2 regions of the Cupriavidus sp. UME77 genome follow, and region 1 is predicted to be linked to the other one. Evidence: predicted binding sites of a transcription regulator. Region 1 holds the regulator's gene; the other holds the start of a gene.

Region 1 (7,384 bases):
ACATCCCTATTCGCTGCGTTGAGCACACCTCAACGCAGCCACCGTTTATGCCTGGTGACCATAGCGAGTTGGAACCACCCCTTCCCATCCCGAACAGGACCGTGAAACGACTCCACGCCGATGATAGTGCGGATACCCGTGTGAAAGTAGGTAATCGCCAGGCTCTCCCTTGAAACCCCCCAGTACGAAAGTACTGGGGGGTTTTGCTTTTATGGCTGCGGTTTTGTGGCTGTGGATTTGAAAGACAAGCAGGGGTCTATTTCGTCGACGGCCGCAGGGCCCGCATTCCAAGTTTTGCAACGGCGACCACAGCCGTGACCAGTGCTCCTGCAACGATGCCTGCTAAAGCATTGATCAATACCGGTCCCAGCATTCCCAATCCACTGCCGACTAGCGGTACGCCTGCCAGTATTTCCGTCGTCGGCTCCACCAGATGATGTGCGGCAGGGATCCCATGCACCAGAATCCCGCCGCCCACCAGGAACATAGCTACGGTTCCCACTACGGAAAGCGCGCGCATCAGCCAAGGCGCCAAGCGCAGGATACTGCGCCCGGCGGCGCGCGCGGCCGTCGAGGTCTTCTGGCTCAAGTACAAGCCCGCATCGTCGAGTTTGACGATGCCCGCCACTAATCCGTACACCCCGACCGTCATGATCAAGGCGATGGTCGACAGCACCGCAACCTGAGTGCCGAACGTCGCACCGGACACGGTCCCAAGCGAGATCACGATGATCTCTGCCGACAGGATGAAGTCCGTGCGCACCGCTCCACGGATCTTGGCTTTCTCATAGGCAGCCCCATCGGTCTCGAGGCTTGCAGCTTCGGACTTGCTCCCGGCATGGCTTGCGTCTTCCCCTGAATCACTATGCAGGACGCTGTGGGCAATCTTCTCGAAGCCTTCATAGCAAAGAAAGGCACCGCCGGCCATTAGCAGCGGCACGATGGCCCAAGGCGCTGTCGCGCTGATCGCCAGCGCAGCCGGCACAAGTATCACCTTGTTGCGCAAGGATCCCAGCGCGACCGCCCACACGACAGGTAACTCACGATCGGCTTTCACGCCGCTGACCTGCTGCGCATTCAAGGCGAGGTCGTCGCCCAGTACGCCGGCCGTTTTCTTGGCCGCCAGCTTGCTCATGGTGGCCACGTCGTCGAGGATGGAGGTAATGTCGTCGATCAGCAGAAGCAGGCTGGTGCCAGCCATATCCAAAGCTCCTATGCAGGTGAGAACGCGTGCCTCGTCATGTAGACGGATCACGCCCGATACTGTGCCACAGGCGTCGCAAGCGAGGTGGGCCATCGCCAATCTGACAGTTCAGAATGAAAATGGAGACAACCCCGGCATCCGGCAAAAAGACCGCCGACGAACTGCTCAAGGATGCGCGGATTGGCCATGTTAGGATCCCAGCGAGGCACCGGGAGATGACCATGGTTCAAAAGCTGTTCTACGAATTGCCAGCGGATGAGCGTGAGAGTTTCGAGTCCGCTTGCGCACGGCATGGATTTGTGCAGCAGGATTTCGATGTCGCAGCAGAGGAGGGCACTCCGCTAGCCGGCAGGCCGAGTCATACTCCGCGGGAAATCACCGTCGCCCGTGTAATCGGAGGCGAAGTTCGGCGCTATCCAGACAGGGCGGGGACTTCGTGGACCGCAGCGTTCGAGCAAGATCTGGCGCGGGATGTCTTTGGCTTCCCTCTTGCCGATTAGTTGGTTGTTCACTTTCGCCCATGCGACGTTCATCGTGATGGCGTCCGGCGTCCAGTTCAGCGCGATAGCCCGGGAAGGCATCTGATTTTAATGCTCAAGCGGGAGCCCTTCTCCCAGATGCCAATGCCTGTGCCTGTGCCTATTGGTCAGGGAAATCGTGAGGTCGCCAGAGAACCAAGTAGCCTTCAAAGGTGTCGCTGCATCGGGAATGATTGTGTCGATCGGCACCTCCTTGGGATAGCGACAGGGCGAAATGCTGATGTTGGGTTCCGTCCGAGACCTCTATTCTGTCTGTTCCACTAAGCTGCCGACATCTACACCCGCCAACCCGTGCCCAGGAGGCAACCAGGGATCGCCGCGACTTTCTTGCCCTTCTTGGCGGCGTGCTGCTGCTTACCGGTCGCGCGGGTGCGGAAGACCTGATCGGGGAGAGCCTGAACGGCGATTGGCTGGTATCGGTGTCCGGCGAGGCGCGCGAGCGCCTGCTGCGGATTGCCGGCGCGGCTATGGCAGGTGGGCAACTGAGTGCGGGTGACTTGCGCTACTGCTGGCTGGATGCGAAGGCCTTCGCGCCGGCACGCGACTTCAGGGGCAGCGTGAGCGGCGACACGCTGCGCATCGCGTTCTACACCAATGCCAATTCGTTGATCGAGGCGGAGTTGCGTGTGGGTGAGCAGACCATCCTGGGCACTTTCATCAACGCCAAGGGCCGCAAGGCTGAGGTGCGGCTCACATGGCTGTCGGCTGATGAGGTCAATGCGCTGCGTGCCGACGCGACGCAGGCGGGCGGTCCAAGGAAGGGCGGTGTAGGTCGCTATCCTGCACAGGGTCGCCTGGTTGCCGGTCCAGGCTCGCGCATCGTGCTCGGCTATGTTGGCGCGGTCAACTGCCCCGCGTGCCGCGGCTATGAGGCTGAGTATTTCGGTCGCACGGAGAAGATGAAAGTCTCGCTGCCGGCGTTCGACCAGATCGACTACATCACTATCAAGCTAGGCGGCTTTCGTGGGGTGGTCCGGCCGCAAGACCTGCCGCCTTACCTGTCCTGGGCCGGTGGCGATCGGCCTGGCGGCAGGCCGATCCTGCAGAACCATGGCACACCGTTTTTCCTGGCGGCGGTGGGTGAGCAGATCTGGGGGCAGGGGCATGGTGTGTCGGGGCTGGAAGGCATCGTGCTGCCGCAGATCCGGCTGGCGCTGGCTGAACGCGGCATGACGTAGAGCATGAATCGACGGCCCTGCCGTTAGGCGGCGGGGTGGGGATGAGGGTGCTGAGTATTCCCACCGTGGGAATATGGCGGGAATAGAACACCGCTTTGGGACGCACAAACAAAAACAGCGCCTTGGCTAAGGCGCTGTTTTGTAAAGCAAATTCTTGGGGTGGCTGATGGGACTCGAACCCACGACGACAGGAATCACAATCCTGGACTCTACCAACTGAGCTACAGCCACCGTCGATGTCGTTCTGCTTGGTGCCGAACGACGAAGAACAAGATCATACAATGCAAAGAGCCGGATGGCTAGTACTCTGCACAAATTTTTTTAGTGCCACCTGCTTAACCAGCCAGCTTGGAGGATTCCTCCAACTCGAGCATTCGGCAGATAGCGGCCATGCTGCCAACCATGGTGCGTCGTTGTGCGCCCTGGTAGATGCGTACGCCTTTGGACTGGCGGAAGGGCACGGGCTTGACGGGGCGGCGGGCGGAGAGGCGGTTGGCTGGCAGCATGGCTACACCTGGTGACTTGCAACAACAGTTAGCGGTACCCGCTACGCGGGTGCGTTGGCACAATCGGGTGTCGGCTTGTACGGGCTTCGCCCGCCTCAGCCGCACTCGTCAGAAGGCGCCGGGGCGGATGAGGCCGACAGCGATGCCCTCCAGTGAGAACTCTTCACGGCCGGCTTGCACGATGATGCTGGGGAAGTCGGGGTTCTCGGCAATCAGCTCGATGGTGTCGCCGCGGCGGTTGAGGCGTTTGACGGTGACGTCGTCGCCCAGGCGCGCTACAACGATCTTGCCGTTGGCGGCTTCGCTGGCGCGCTTGACGGCGAGCAGGTCGCCATCAAGGATGCCGGCGTCGCGCATGCTGAGGCCACGGACCCGGAGGAGGTAATCGGGCTGCACGTCGAACACCGAGGCGTCGACCTGGTATTGGCGATCGATGTGTTCGGCGGCGAGGATCGGGCTGCCGGCTGCGACGCGCCCGACCAGTGGCAGGGTTAGCTGCATGACGCCGGCCATAGGCAGGGAGAACTGGTCGGGTAGCTCCGAGTCGCTGCGGGAGACCTTGAGGCGGATGCCGCGGGAGGCGCCGGGGGTGAGCTCGATCACGCCTTTGCGGGCCAGGGCACGTAAGTGTTCCTCGGCTGCATTGGGTGAGGAGAAGCCGAACTTGGCGGCGATCTCAGCGCGCGTGGGCGGGAAGCCCGTGTGCTGGAGGCTGCTGCGGATCAAGTCGAAAATCTGCTGCTGTCGCGGTGTCAGGGTCGCCATGGTCGCCGGTGTTTGAAAACACTGTATGTTTAAACAGTATGCTGTGATTTTATACAGTATCGAGTGAAGTGCAAGCGGAATTTTTGGGAGTTTGCGCATTGACAGGTGCGTCCCACGGATCTTGGCGCGTGCCGTGATGAGCGGGCAGAGGGTTACAATCCGCGGCACCTGAAGCGTGTTGCGCTGCTTGCTGTTCAACTTTTCTGGCTCCCGACCACATTCCCGCCATGTCTCTCCTGCCTCGTGTCGTCGTGCTCGCTACTGGCGGCACCATTGCCGGTTCTTCTTCCAACCCAGCTAGCAGCGCGAAGTACCAGGCGGCGACGGTGCCGGTGACAGCGCTGCTCGACGCGGTACCGGCGCTGGGCGCGGTGGCGCGGATCGAGGCCGAGCAGGTTGCACAGGTAGATAGCAAGGACATGTCGTTCGCGCTCTGGTCCAGGCTGGTGGGGCGCGTGGCGTACTGGTCCGCGCAGCCCGATGTGTCAGGCATTGTCATTACGCACGGCACCGATACCCTGGAAGAGACGGCCATGTTGCTGCACTTGGCTTGCGTGGGTACGGTGCCAGTTGTGCTGACGGCTGCGATGCGGCCGTCGACCTCGTTGTCGGCGGATGGCCCGTTGAACCTGCTGGATGCGGTGCGCGTAGCGGCGGATGTCGGCGCGATGGCCAAGGGCGTGCTGCTGGTGATTAATCAGGAGATCCACGCAGGGCGCGATGTGATGAAGGCGCACACATCGGCGGTGAATGCGTTTGTGTCGCCGGTATCCGGGCCGATTGGCTTTGTTCAGGACAACCTGGTGCGCTTTGTGCGCACCCCCGGCCGCTTGCCGGCCAGGGCCTGGCCGGTCCCTTGCGCATGGCCGCAGGTCGAGATCGTGGCCAGCTATGCGGAGCCGGGCCGGATCGTGGTGGATGCCTTGGCGCAGGCGGGCGTGTCGGGCCTGGTCGTGGCGGCCGCTGGCAACGGGTCGGTTCACCAGTCGCTGGTGGAGGCATTAGCTGACGCTGCTGGCGCGGGCGTGGCAGTGGTACGCAGTTCGCGCACAGGGGCAGGGCATGTGGCGATTCCTGCATCTCCCCGGCCGGCGGCGGGAATTTTTGTTTCGGCCGGCGACCTCAATCCTTATAAGGCACGCGTGCTCCTGGCGCTGGCTCTGGCTGCGGAGCCAGGATTGGCAAAGGATCCGGCGGCGCTGCAGGCACTATTCACTGAAAACTGAGGCGGCTTGCTCCCGATAGCAAAAGCACGCTATACTTTAAGGCTATTCAACCTTGCTGCACCGGACATGGCGCTCGGGCAGCTTATCCAAAAGGAGCGTCAATGCGTCATTACGAAATCGTATTTATCGTCCATCCGGACCAGAGCGAACAAGTCCCGGCCATGATCGAGCGTTACAAGACGCTGGTCACGTCCCAGGAAGGCCAGATCCACCGCGTGGAAGACTGGGGTCGCCGTCAGATGGCCTACATGATCCAGAAGCTGGCCAAGGCTCACTACGTTTGCCTGAACATCGAATGCGGCAAGGAAACCCTGGCTGAACTCGAACACGCGTTCAAGTTCAACGATGCTGTGCTGCGCCACCTCATCGTTCAGACCAAGAAGGCTGAAACCGCACCGTCCCCGATGATGAAGGAAGTGCAGCGCGAAGAAGCTCGCAAGGCCGCGCAACAGACCAGCGAAGTCCAGGCCGCCTAAGTGCGGACTGTTGTGGTTGCCGCCGGCGTTGATCGCCGCGGCGGCAAGTGCGGGCATCGGTGCGGGAGAGTGCGTTGAACCAGTTAAGGCTCTGCGCAACGCTCGCGGAACGCGATGCCTTGCGTTACACCCCGGCCGGGGTCCCCGTGGTCAACTGCATCTTGCAGTACGCGGGCGAGACGGTCGAGGCGCAAACGCCCAGGCAGGTGGAGTTCGCCATCGCCGCCATGGGAATTGGTCAGATCGGCCAGCGGCTTGAGCGTACCCCGCTCGGCGCGATGCTCGACTGCGAAGGATTCCTGGCCCGCAGGCACCGCAACAGCAAGGCTCTCGTCTTTCACATCACTGGATGTAAAGCATTCGAAAAGGATTGAATCATGGCATTCGTCAAACGTGACAACAAGAACAAGAAGCGCTTCCAACAGCAAAACCCGCTGTTCAAGCGCAAGCGCTTCTGCCGCTTCACCGTGGCTGGCGTGGAACAGATCGACTACAAGGATCTGGACACCCTGAAGGATTTCATCGGCGACAACGGCAAGATCACGCCGGCCCGCCTGACCGGCACCAAGGCGCACTATCAGCGTCAGCTCGACACGGCCATCAAGCGCGCGCGTTTCCTCGCGCTGATGCCCTACACCGACCTGCACAAGAACTGATCGGCCCTAGGTCCGTTAAGGAGAAAACACGATGCAAATTATTCTGCTTGAAAAAGTCATCAACCTGGGCAACCTGGGTGACATCGTTCGCGTGAAGGACGGCTACGCCCGTAACTTCCTGATCCCGAACAAGAAGGCCCGCCGCGCTACCCAGACCGCTATCAGCGAGTTCGAAGTCAAGCGCGCTGAACTGGAAAAGGCAGCCGCTGAAAAGCTGGCAGCTTCGCAAGCTGAAGGCGAAAAGCTGAGCGGCCTGACCGTGCAAATCACCCAGAAGTCGGGTGTGGACGGCCGCCTGTTCGGTTCGGTGACCAACGCCGACATCGCTGAAGCCCTGGCTGGCCAAGGCTTCAAGGTCGAGAAGGCGCAAGTGCGCCTGCCGAATGGTCCGCTGAAGGTTGTTGGCGACCACCCGGTCAGCGTCTCGCTGCACACCGACGTGCTGGTCGACGTGACGGTTTCCGTCCTGGGCGAACACGTCTAAGCATCGGCCTTGCTGCCGGTTCCCACTTGTCCTTCGGGCTGGTGGGAGCCAGATGGCAGCGCCGCTTGCTTGACCAAACAAAAAGGCAGGAGCATCGCGCTCCTGCCTTTTTGTTTGGCTGTGCCCCTTGCTTGCCTGATTGCCCGATTGCTACAGGGCGGGGCCGGTTGTCCCGCCGTCACACGGCAGGATGCCCCAACAGCCGGCTGCGAATTCTCCGCCGGCTCGCTGGCGCCGACCGTTATAATCCCCCCCTATGAACGCGCCTGTCGCAGACCCCCAACTAGACAATCTCAAGGTACCGCCGCATTCCATCGAGGCCGAGCAATCGGTGCTGGGTGGCCTGCTGC
Region 2 (7,384 bases), on a different contig from region 1:
GCTACGCGCTGCAGCGCGTCGGCTTCCTTCTCCGGGGCCCGATCGTACAGCAGGGTCTGCGGTGCGATGGTCAGCACACCGCCACGGCGCATCTGCGGGCGAACGCCAGCCTCCGCCGCCAGCCGCGAGGCGAGGTGCACGCGTTCCTTGTCCAACACCGCCACAGCCAACTCAGTGGACCAATTCGGCCGGAACACTTCGAGTGGCAGGGACGAGAGGTGCAGGCAGATCCAGAGGCGCAACATGACGGTGAAGCAGGATCGGCGACGGTTCCAGCAGGACGCGCACGGGCAGGTCCTGCTGCGGGCCGCGCCGCTTGATGAAGGAGAGATCGACGCCGCCGGCGGCGGGCGCAACGCCAATGCGCAGTGGTGCTGGCGAAGCGTCGCGCGCACAGGCCAATGGACGCATGAGGCAAAACAGCGCCTCGCCACTCTGCGCGGCCAGGTGCAGGCGGCGGAGCGCGTCATTGCGGATATGGGTCTGCCAAAGGAGAATCGCACCGCAGGTGCCGGCGCGCAGCAATTGCTCGGTGGCCCAAAGGGCATCCGCCGTGCGCTGGCTGCGAATCCACAGCAGACGTTCGGGCGGCACGCCCCAGTTGGCCAATGCGAGTGCCTGTGGCGTTTGCGGCGGCTGAATCAGGGCGATAGGCCGCTTACAGACCTCCGCCAGCGCGGGGCGCAACAGGCGCAACTCCCCCACACCCGGTTGGCGCACCAAGAACTCGATCAGCGATGCTGTCGGCCAGCCGCCACCCGGCAGCTCAGCCGTCAGCACCGGATAGCCGGTGGCGACGGTGCGACCGTTCGCCCGCGCGAGCTGGGAGGCTCGCCAGAGGGCGGGATGGATGGATTCTGGATTGGGCGTCGGCATGGCTGTGGGATGAGTCCATGCGACTCAGTTTACTGTATATATATACAGTGGTCACGAATTTCTTTTATGGACCAAAAAGTGCTTTACGAGACGCTTTACAGGAAACCGGTATTAGCTGGACTGGCGAGCAATTCCCGCCGACGCTGAGCCAGGACCCGACGGTCGGCACATGGGTTCACCCTCTGCTGACTAAAGCAGTGAGTGGGTCAAGATATTGGAGAGGCGGCCGTCAATACGGGGTAACTCCATTTCCTGTCTCCGCCATGCGTTACATACCGATCCAAGACCAGCACCTCGCTATCCTAGCCAGCGACCGCGATGGCTGGCGGGCACGGGTGGAAGGAAGATTTGACGTCGAAGGTCTCATTCGGGCATGCGTTCCGGATGCCGCCACTTGCGATCCAAGCGTTGTGGCCGACGCGATCCGGGAGTGGTTCGATAGTTTCAATGACGGCATTCCGACATGACGGCTGGCATCGCAAGATCGATAAAAAGGCCCGCACCGGGGGCTACCACACTTGGCCCGCCGCCGCGACCGAGACCGCCTGATTGCCGCCAGCGTCGCCAACCGGCAGCCAGTAAGAGCCATTCGACAGCTACAAGTCTTTCGTTGAAAATGTGGCCCGAGATGGGGACCATGGCGGTTAACCCCAAAGGATCCTTGGTCAATCGATACTATTGGCCGTGACGATGCAAACACTCCTTTGAGTTCCGACAAGGCGGATGGAAGCGATGGATTACAACTTACGCCAAGGAAAACGAAGGAGGTCGCGATATAGCGACTCAATGAGTATCTCGATTTCGCTATCAAACCTCTCGTGATTGAAGGCGATCTTGGGCGCCAACGACCCGCTTCCCCAATAGTGGAAGACATCGTGCATTGTTTGAGATGCGTCTATGTCGCTACGAAGCCAATAGAAACTGTCACCCTCGACCTGAATGCAGCCGGGAGCAGCGATGAATCTATGCTCGCTCGCGCCATACATACTTGGGCCTGTAAGGTTACTACTGCCTACGATGGCCAAAACCGGGCGCATGTCGCTCAGAAAGATAGCGATCTTTGCGTGCCAACGAAGTTCAAGGCCACTTGCCTCTGGTTGCTCCAAGCGGTGCGCGTGAGCCTTAAGCCCGCGCACGGCGAGTGCATCCCTAAGCTCCCTCAGGGATGAGGCATCCTCCTTGTAGGAACCAAAGCGGAAAACTTCCTTGCCGAGCATCTCCTCACCAATACCAAAATCGGGCGCAGAGTTTTGTAGCTTTCCTGTGAAATCAAGGAAGAAGCCGGAAGCAATATATGCTGCGTCGATACTTTGTGCGCTCAGTGCGCGCACAAAGGCGTCACGGTAATAGCTAGCAGCAAAGTTCTTGCGCAGGGTGATGGCGATTGGCACAACGATTCTCCCAAACGTGACACGTCCGAAACCCGGCACCGGTCGTTACCTTATGAACGACCGTTATTGGAGAATCTGAAGGGCTGTTGAGGGTCGGTAGGAGGCGGTGGGCAGCCGGGTGGTAGGGCACGATAACGAGCACTTCGCAGAGGGGGCAGCGTCGAGGTTTTACTCGGGGGCGTCTCCGAAGACCCGGATGGCCAGGTCGTGCTCGAATTTGGTCGACCAAGAATCACGAGACCCTGCTGCATAGTGCATCAGAGTGCCTGTCTCTGGTCTCAGTACGCTGACCAGGCGAACCTGTTTCTCGGTCATGTCCCAGACGCTGAAGTCTGCCGCGATGAATCCGTATCGACGGCAAGCGCTGGTAAAGGCATCGCGCTCCGCGGTAGGAAACGCCTCAAGGGTTGCCATGACAAATTCTCCAATCGACTAGCCAGCCAGCTTGCGGATGGCCGTACCAATTTGTTGCACCTTTCTAGTATCGGCGTACTCCGCCCACGGATCGACGTAGCCGGCGGCTTCCACGCGCTGCAGGGCGGTCTGGATCGTCCAATGATCGCCCGCTGTCAGTTCCTCCAGTTCCTGCCAGGATACCGGAACCGAAACCCCGAGACCTGGCCGTGCGCGCGCAGAGAATGCGGACACCGTCGTCGCACCTTGGCCGTTGCGCAGGTAGTCGATGTAGATCTTACCCACGCGATTGCGCGACCCACTCTTGGAAACGAAGCGCTGCGGAATGGTCTGGGCGATATGGAGAACGACATCTTGTGAGAACTTCTTCACCGTGGTCCACGGCAGTTTTGGTGCCATGGGAACAACGACATGCAGGCCTTTGCCACCACTGGTCTTCAGAAAGCTCACCAGTCCAAGTTCATCCAGCAACGTCTTCGTCAGCATGGCGGCGTCAAGCATGTGCCGCCATGGCACGTCATCGCCGGGGTCCAGATCGAAGATGACGCGATCGGGATTGTCGATGGTTCTCTTGGTGGCATTCCAAGTGTGAAACTCGATCACATTCAGCTGCGCAGCGGCAACGATGGCCGTCTCGCTGGCGATCTCCAGGAGCGGCGGATGTCCTGCCCATAGGCTGGCATCGAGGACGTTGATCCCCGGGACTTTGATGGTTTCGGCGTGCTTCTGAAAGAACAGCTCGCCGTCGATGCCCGTTGGCCCGCGTACCAAGGACACAGGGCGCCCGCGGAGATGAGGCAGCAGGTGCGGCGCGATGGCTTCGTAGAAGCCGGCCAGGTCGCCTTTCGTCAGCCCGGTCGTTGGATCAATCACGCGCTCCGCGTTGGATACCTTGACCGAGCGCGCGGGCCGAGGCCGGGGCTGTTCCACATCGAACGGCCGTTCCCTTGTCACGTTGCCAGCGGCCTTGTCAGCGCGCAAGGCATGGTAGACGGGATGCCGGATTCGGCCTTCTTTGGTCCACTCGGCGAATGAGATCTCGGCCACCAGCTTCGGCTTGACCCATCGGGCGGCTACGCGCGGCGGTGTTTTTCCAAACGGGCAGCCTGGCACTTCCAGTTCAGTCAGGATGGCGAGCAACTTGGTCAGCATGCGCGAATCCAGACCGCTGCCAACGCTGCCCGCGTAGTGCAGTTTCCCGGTCTCATCGTGCACGCCAAGCAGGAGCGCGCCGAGGCCTTGTCGGCTTCCCTTCGGGGCCGTGAACCCGCAGATGACGAATTCTTGCCGCTGTTTGCATTTGAGCTTGATCCAGCTGGGCGCCCGGGCGCAGACATAGGGCGCGTCGACGCGCTTGCCAATCAGACCTTCCAGGCCCATCTGGCACGCTACGGCAAGAAGGTCGTCAGGCGTGCCCTCAAAGGCCTCGCTGTACCTGACTCGTGTCACGGCTGGCACGGCTCGCACGGCTATCACCTCCTTGAGCAGCGCCCTGCGCTCGGCCAACGGGACCTGTCGTAGGTCGTGGCCTTGGAAGAAGGGGAGGTCAAAGACGAAGTACTGGATGTCCTCCACCTTCGATCTATCAAAGGCATTCTGTAGCGCCTGGAAGTCCGTGGTGCCCTTGTCGCTGAGTATCACGATCTCCCCATCCAGCCAGGCGGAGCCGAGGCCAAGAGCGCGTATCTCCGCCGCAAGCGATTTGAGGCGCGATGTCCAGTCATGGCCATTTCTTGTGAAGAGACGGACGTCATCGCCGTCGACCCTAGCCAACAACCGATTGCCGTCGAACTTGATCTCATAGGCCCATTGTTTGGCATTGCGCGGCACCGTTGAAGCGAGCGTCGCCAGTTGCGGGGCCAACGCAAGCGCAAGGGGGGCGGGGCGTGCTGCAGCGGGTAGTGTCTGCCGGCCCTGGCCTAGGCGCGAGCGGCGCGGCTTCGGCACGGCAATCTTTGCGTTACCACCGGCAGCCGATTGGCTGTTGCGCTGGGCCAGCACGCTGTCCGGCAGGGCCTCGGTGATGTCGTACGCGGCGGCCGAGCGCGCGAACGCGTCCCGCTCCTTGATCAAGAGCCACGGATCCTGACGCTCGTCGCCGCGGCCGTGCATCCTGACCAAGGTCCAATGGCCATGTAGCTTCTCACCTTGAAGTTCGAACTTCAGCTTGCCGCTGTGGTAGCCGGCCACCGGATCGCCGACCGGCGTCCACGTCCCTCGATCCCAAACGATGACCGTGCCGGCCCCGTATGCCTTGGGCGGGATCACGCCTTCGAAGCTCGCATAATCCAGCGGGTGATCCTCGACATGCACGGCCATCCGCTTCTCTGCGGGATCCAGGCTGGGTCCCTTGGGGACCGCCCAACTCTTGAGGGTACCCTCCAGCTCGAGCCGAAAGTCGTAATGGAGCCGGCGAGCCGCATGTTTCTGCACGACAAAGCTCAGGGCGCCGCTGGCGACGCCCAGGGCGGACACCTGGCCATTCGGCTCCGTCGTCGCGGCGAAATCACGCTTCTGACGGTATCGCTCCAGGGTCCGCGCGTTGGAAGAGGCCGACTTAGCCATGGACTGTGTTCAGAGACGGGTTGGCGCGGGCTTTACCCTTTCACGCCGCGGGGATCCTCCCCGTAGCTGTTGCGCGTGCGGATCTGCCCATCTCGCCCATGGACCGGCAACTCGACCTTGTCCTGCTTAGCCTCCGCCGTGCCGGCCGCGATGGCGTCCCCCAGGTCGTCATGTGTAGAAGAGGGCTCGTGGGCTCGCTCGCGCAGGACATGCCATTGATCGCCGTGTGGAACGACGTGCACATTCTTGTTCGCCATGACCGTCTCCGTTGCCTCGTCTTCGGTAATCGCAGTATTTCCCCGCCCCATGGAAGCGGCAATAGGCCGCTGTCCGACACGTGGTATGGCACTGGTCGCCATGCAGGTCCGACAGAAATTACATGCACATGTTTTTCCAGGAAGTGCTCACCTATCCGCAAAGTGACAGTGGAACGCCGCCGATTCGGTGGGCACGATCTAAGCTAGATCGATGTACTCCTGACCTGCACGGAGATCGCCATGGCTGCCCGTTCCATTGCTTCCCTCTCTCTCAGCTTCGGCCTCGTGTCGATCCCCGTGAAGATCTTCAGTGCCACGGAAAGCAACTCGGGGGTCGGCTTCAATCTGCTGCACAAAGGCTGCGGCTCCAGGCTCAAGCAGCAGTATGTTTGCATCCGAGAGGATGTGGTGGTCGAGCGGTCCGAGATGGTCAAGGGCTACGAGTTCGAGCCGGATCACTATGCTGTGTTTGAGCCGGACGAACTGAAGGCGTTGGAAGACGAGGCGAAGCACACGATCGATATCGTCTCGTTCATGCCGGCCGGAGCCGTCGACCCCATCTATTTCGACAAGGCCTACTACCTGGGCCCGGACAAGCGCGGTGGTAAGCCATACAACTTGTTGGCCGAAGCCATGCGAAAGACGGGGACCTGTGCGCTCGCGCAGTGGGTCTGGAAAGGCAAGCAGTACATGGTGCAGGTGCGGGCGAACGACGAAGGCCTGGTGCTCCAGCAACTGCTCTATGCTGACGAGGTCCGATCGATGCTGGATCTGCACGTGGAGAAAGCTGAGGTCCAGCCAGCCGAACTGGCTTTGGCTAGACAGCTGATCGAACAGAACTCGGTGGAAGGGTACGACCCCGCAGCCTACAAGGATGAGGAGAAAGACCGCATCTTGGCAGCGATCGATAAGAAGATCGCGGGCAAAAAGATCACCGTGAGCGAAGAGCGGCGGGAACCACGCGAGGGCGCCGAAGTGATCGACCTGATGGAGGCCCTGCGCGCAAGCATGGCCCGGGGCAAACAGGCCGGAATCAAGGCGGCGACCTCAGCGGCTGCCGCGGAGGGCAAGAGCAAGAAGTCCGCGAAGCGTGCCACAGCGGCGCCGGCGCCGGCTCCCGCCAAGCGAGCTTCAGCGGCAAAAAAGTGACGGGCCAATGCCGACGTACACCCTGAAGGACGCCGAGACGATGCTGGGCATCCCGCGCTCGGTGGCCTCTAGGTTGGTCACCGAGGGAATCATCACGCCCACACGCGGGCCGCGCCGGCAACTCCTATTCACGTTTCAGGACATGGTGCTGCTCAGGACCGCGAATTCGCTGCATGACGCGAGGATACCAACGAGATTGATCGTCCGAGCGCTTGCGCGGGTGAAGGCATCTCGTGGCGCCGGCCAGCCGCTGACCGGTGTGCGGATTCGTGCGATGGGCAACGAGGTGGCGACAAAAGACGAGGGTAGGGGATGGCAGGCCGTGTCGGGTCAGATGCTGATGGACTTTGAGCCTGGAGAGCCGGGCGCGGCAGTCGTGGAGTCTCTGCACGATGCGCGGGCGCCGGCGGCCGAGGCGCAAGATTGGTTTCTCGTCGGCGCCGAGCTGGAAACGGAGAAGCCGATCGAAGCCGAGGCAGCGTACCGTCGCGCGCTGGAGGCTGAGCCGACATTTCTTGATCCCTACCTCAACCTGGGCTGCATGCTGTGCGACACCGGCCGGTTTGGCGATGCAGTGGAACTGTATCGTTTCGGAATCTCACATCTGCCGAACGAACCGCTGCTCCACTTCAATCTTGGTGTTGCCCTGGAGGACATGGGCCGAACAGGGGACGCGCTCTCAAGTTACGAGCGATGCATTGCGCTTGCACCGGACTTTGCCGATGCCCACTT

What was found. Region 1 encodes LexA, which represses DNA repair genes until DNA is damaged. Its sites were predicted from a motif close to ACTGTATNNNNATACAGT; they were not measured.
Region 2: imuA (translesion DNA synthesis-associated protein ImuA) is a predicted target of LexA. The motif match lies at 908-925, and genes of this name have one in related genera.

Annotation. Positions count from the first base shown of each region.
Region 1 covers NZ_LZZU01000006.1:293,298-300,681, reverse strand. The annotation lists rRNA gene rrf (5S ribosomal RNA) at 51-163, shown strand; gene A9975_RS03145 (DUF808 domain-containing protein) at 257-1,201, opposite strand; gene A9975_RS03140 (hypothetical protein) at 1,318-1,704, shown strand; gene A9975_RS03135 (hypothetical protein) at 2,088-2,921, shown strand; tRNA gene A9975_RS03130 (tRNA-His) at 3,077-3,152, opposite strand; gene A9975_RS03125 (hypothetical protein) at 3,257-3,427, opposite strand; gene lexA (transcriptional repressor LexA) at 3,536-4,192, opposite strand; gene A9975_RS03115 (asparaginase) at 4,420-5,418, shown strand; gene rpsF (30S ribosomal protein S6) at 5,520-5,894, shown strand; gene priB (primosomal replication protein N) at 5,969-6,268, shown strand; gene rpsR (30S ribosomal protein S18) at 6,272-6,550, shown strand; gene rplI (50S ribosomal protein L9) at 6,582-7,034, shown strand; gene A9975_RS03090 (replicative DNA helicase) at 7,291-7,384, shown strand, end outside.
Region 2 covers NZ_LZZU01000075.1:70,791-78,174, forward strand. The annotation lists gene A9975_RS29910 (DNA polymerase Y family protein) at 1-245, opposite strand, end outside; gene imuA (translesion DNA synthesis-associated protein ImuA) at 172-876, opposite strand; gene A9975_RS29920 (hypothetical protein) at 1,614-2,267, opposite strand; gene A9975_RS29925 (hypothetical protein) at 2,436-2,681, opposite strand; gene ligD (DNA ligase D) at 2,700-5,246, opposite strand; gene A9975_RS29935 (DUF2188 domain-containing protein) at 5,279-5,503, opposite strand; gene A9975_RS29940 (Ku protein) at 5,744-6,652, shown strand; gene A9975_RS29945 (tetratricopeptide repeat protein) at 6,660-7,384, shown strand, end outside.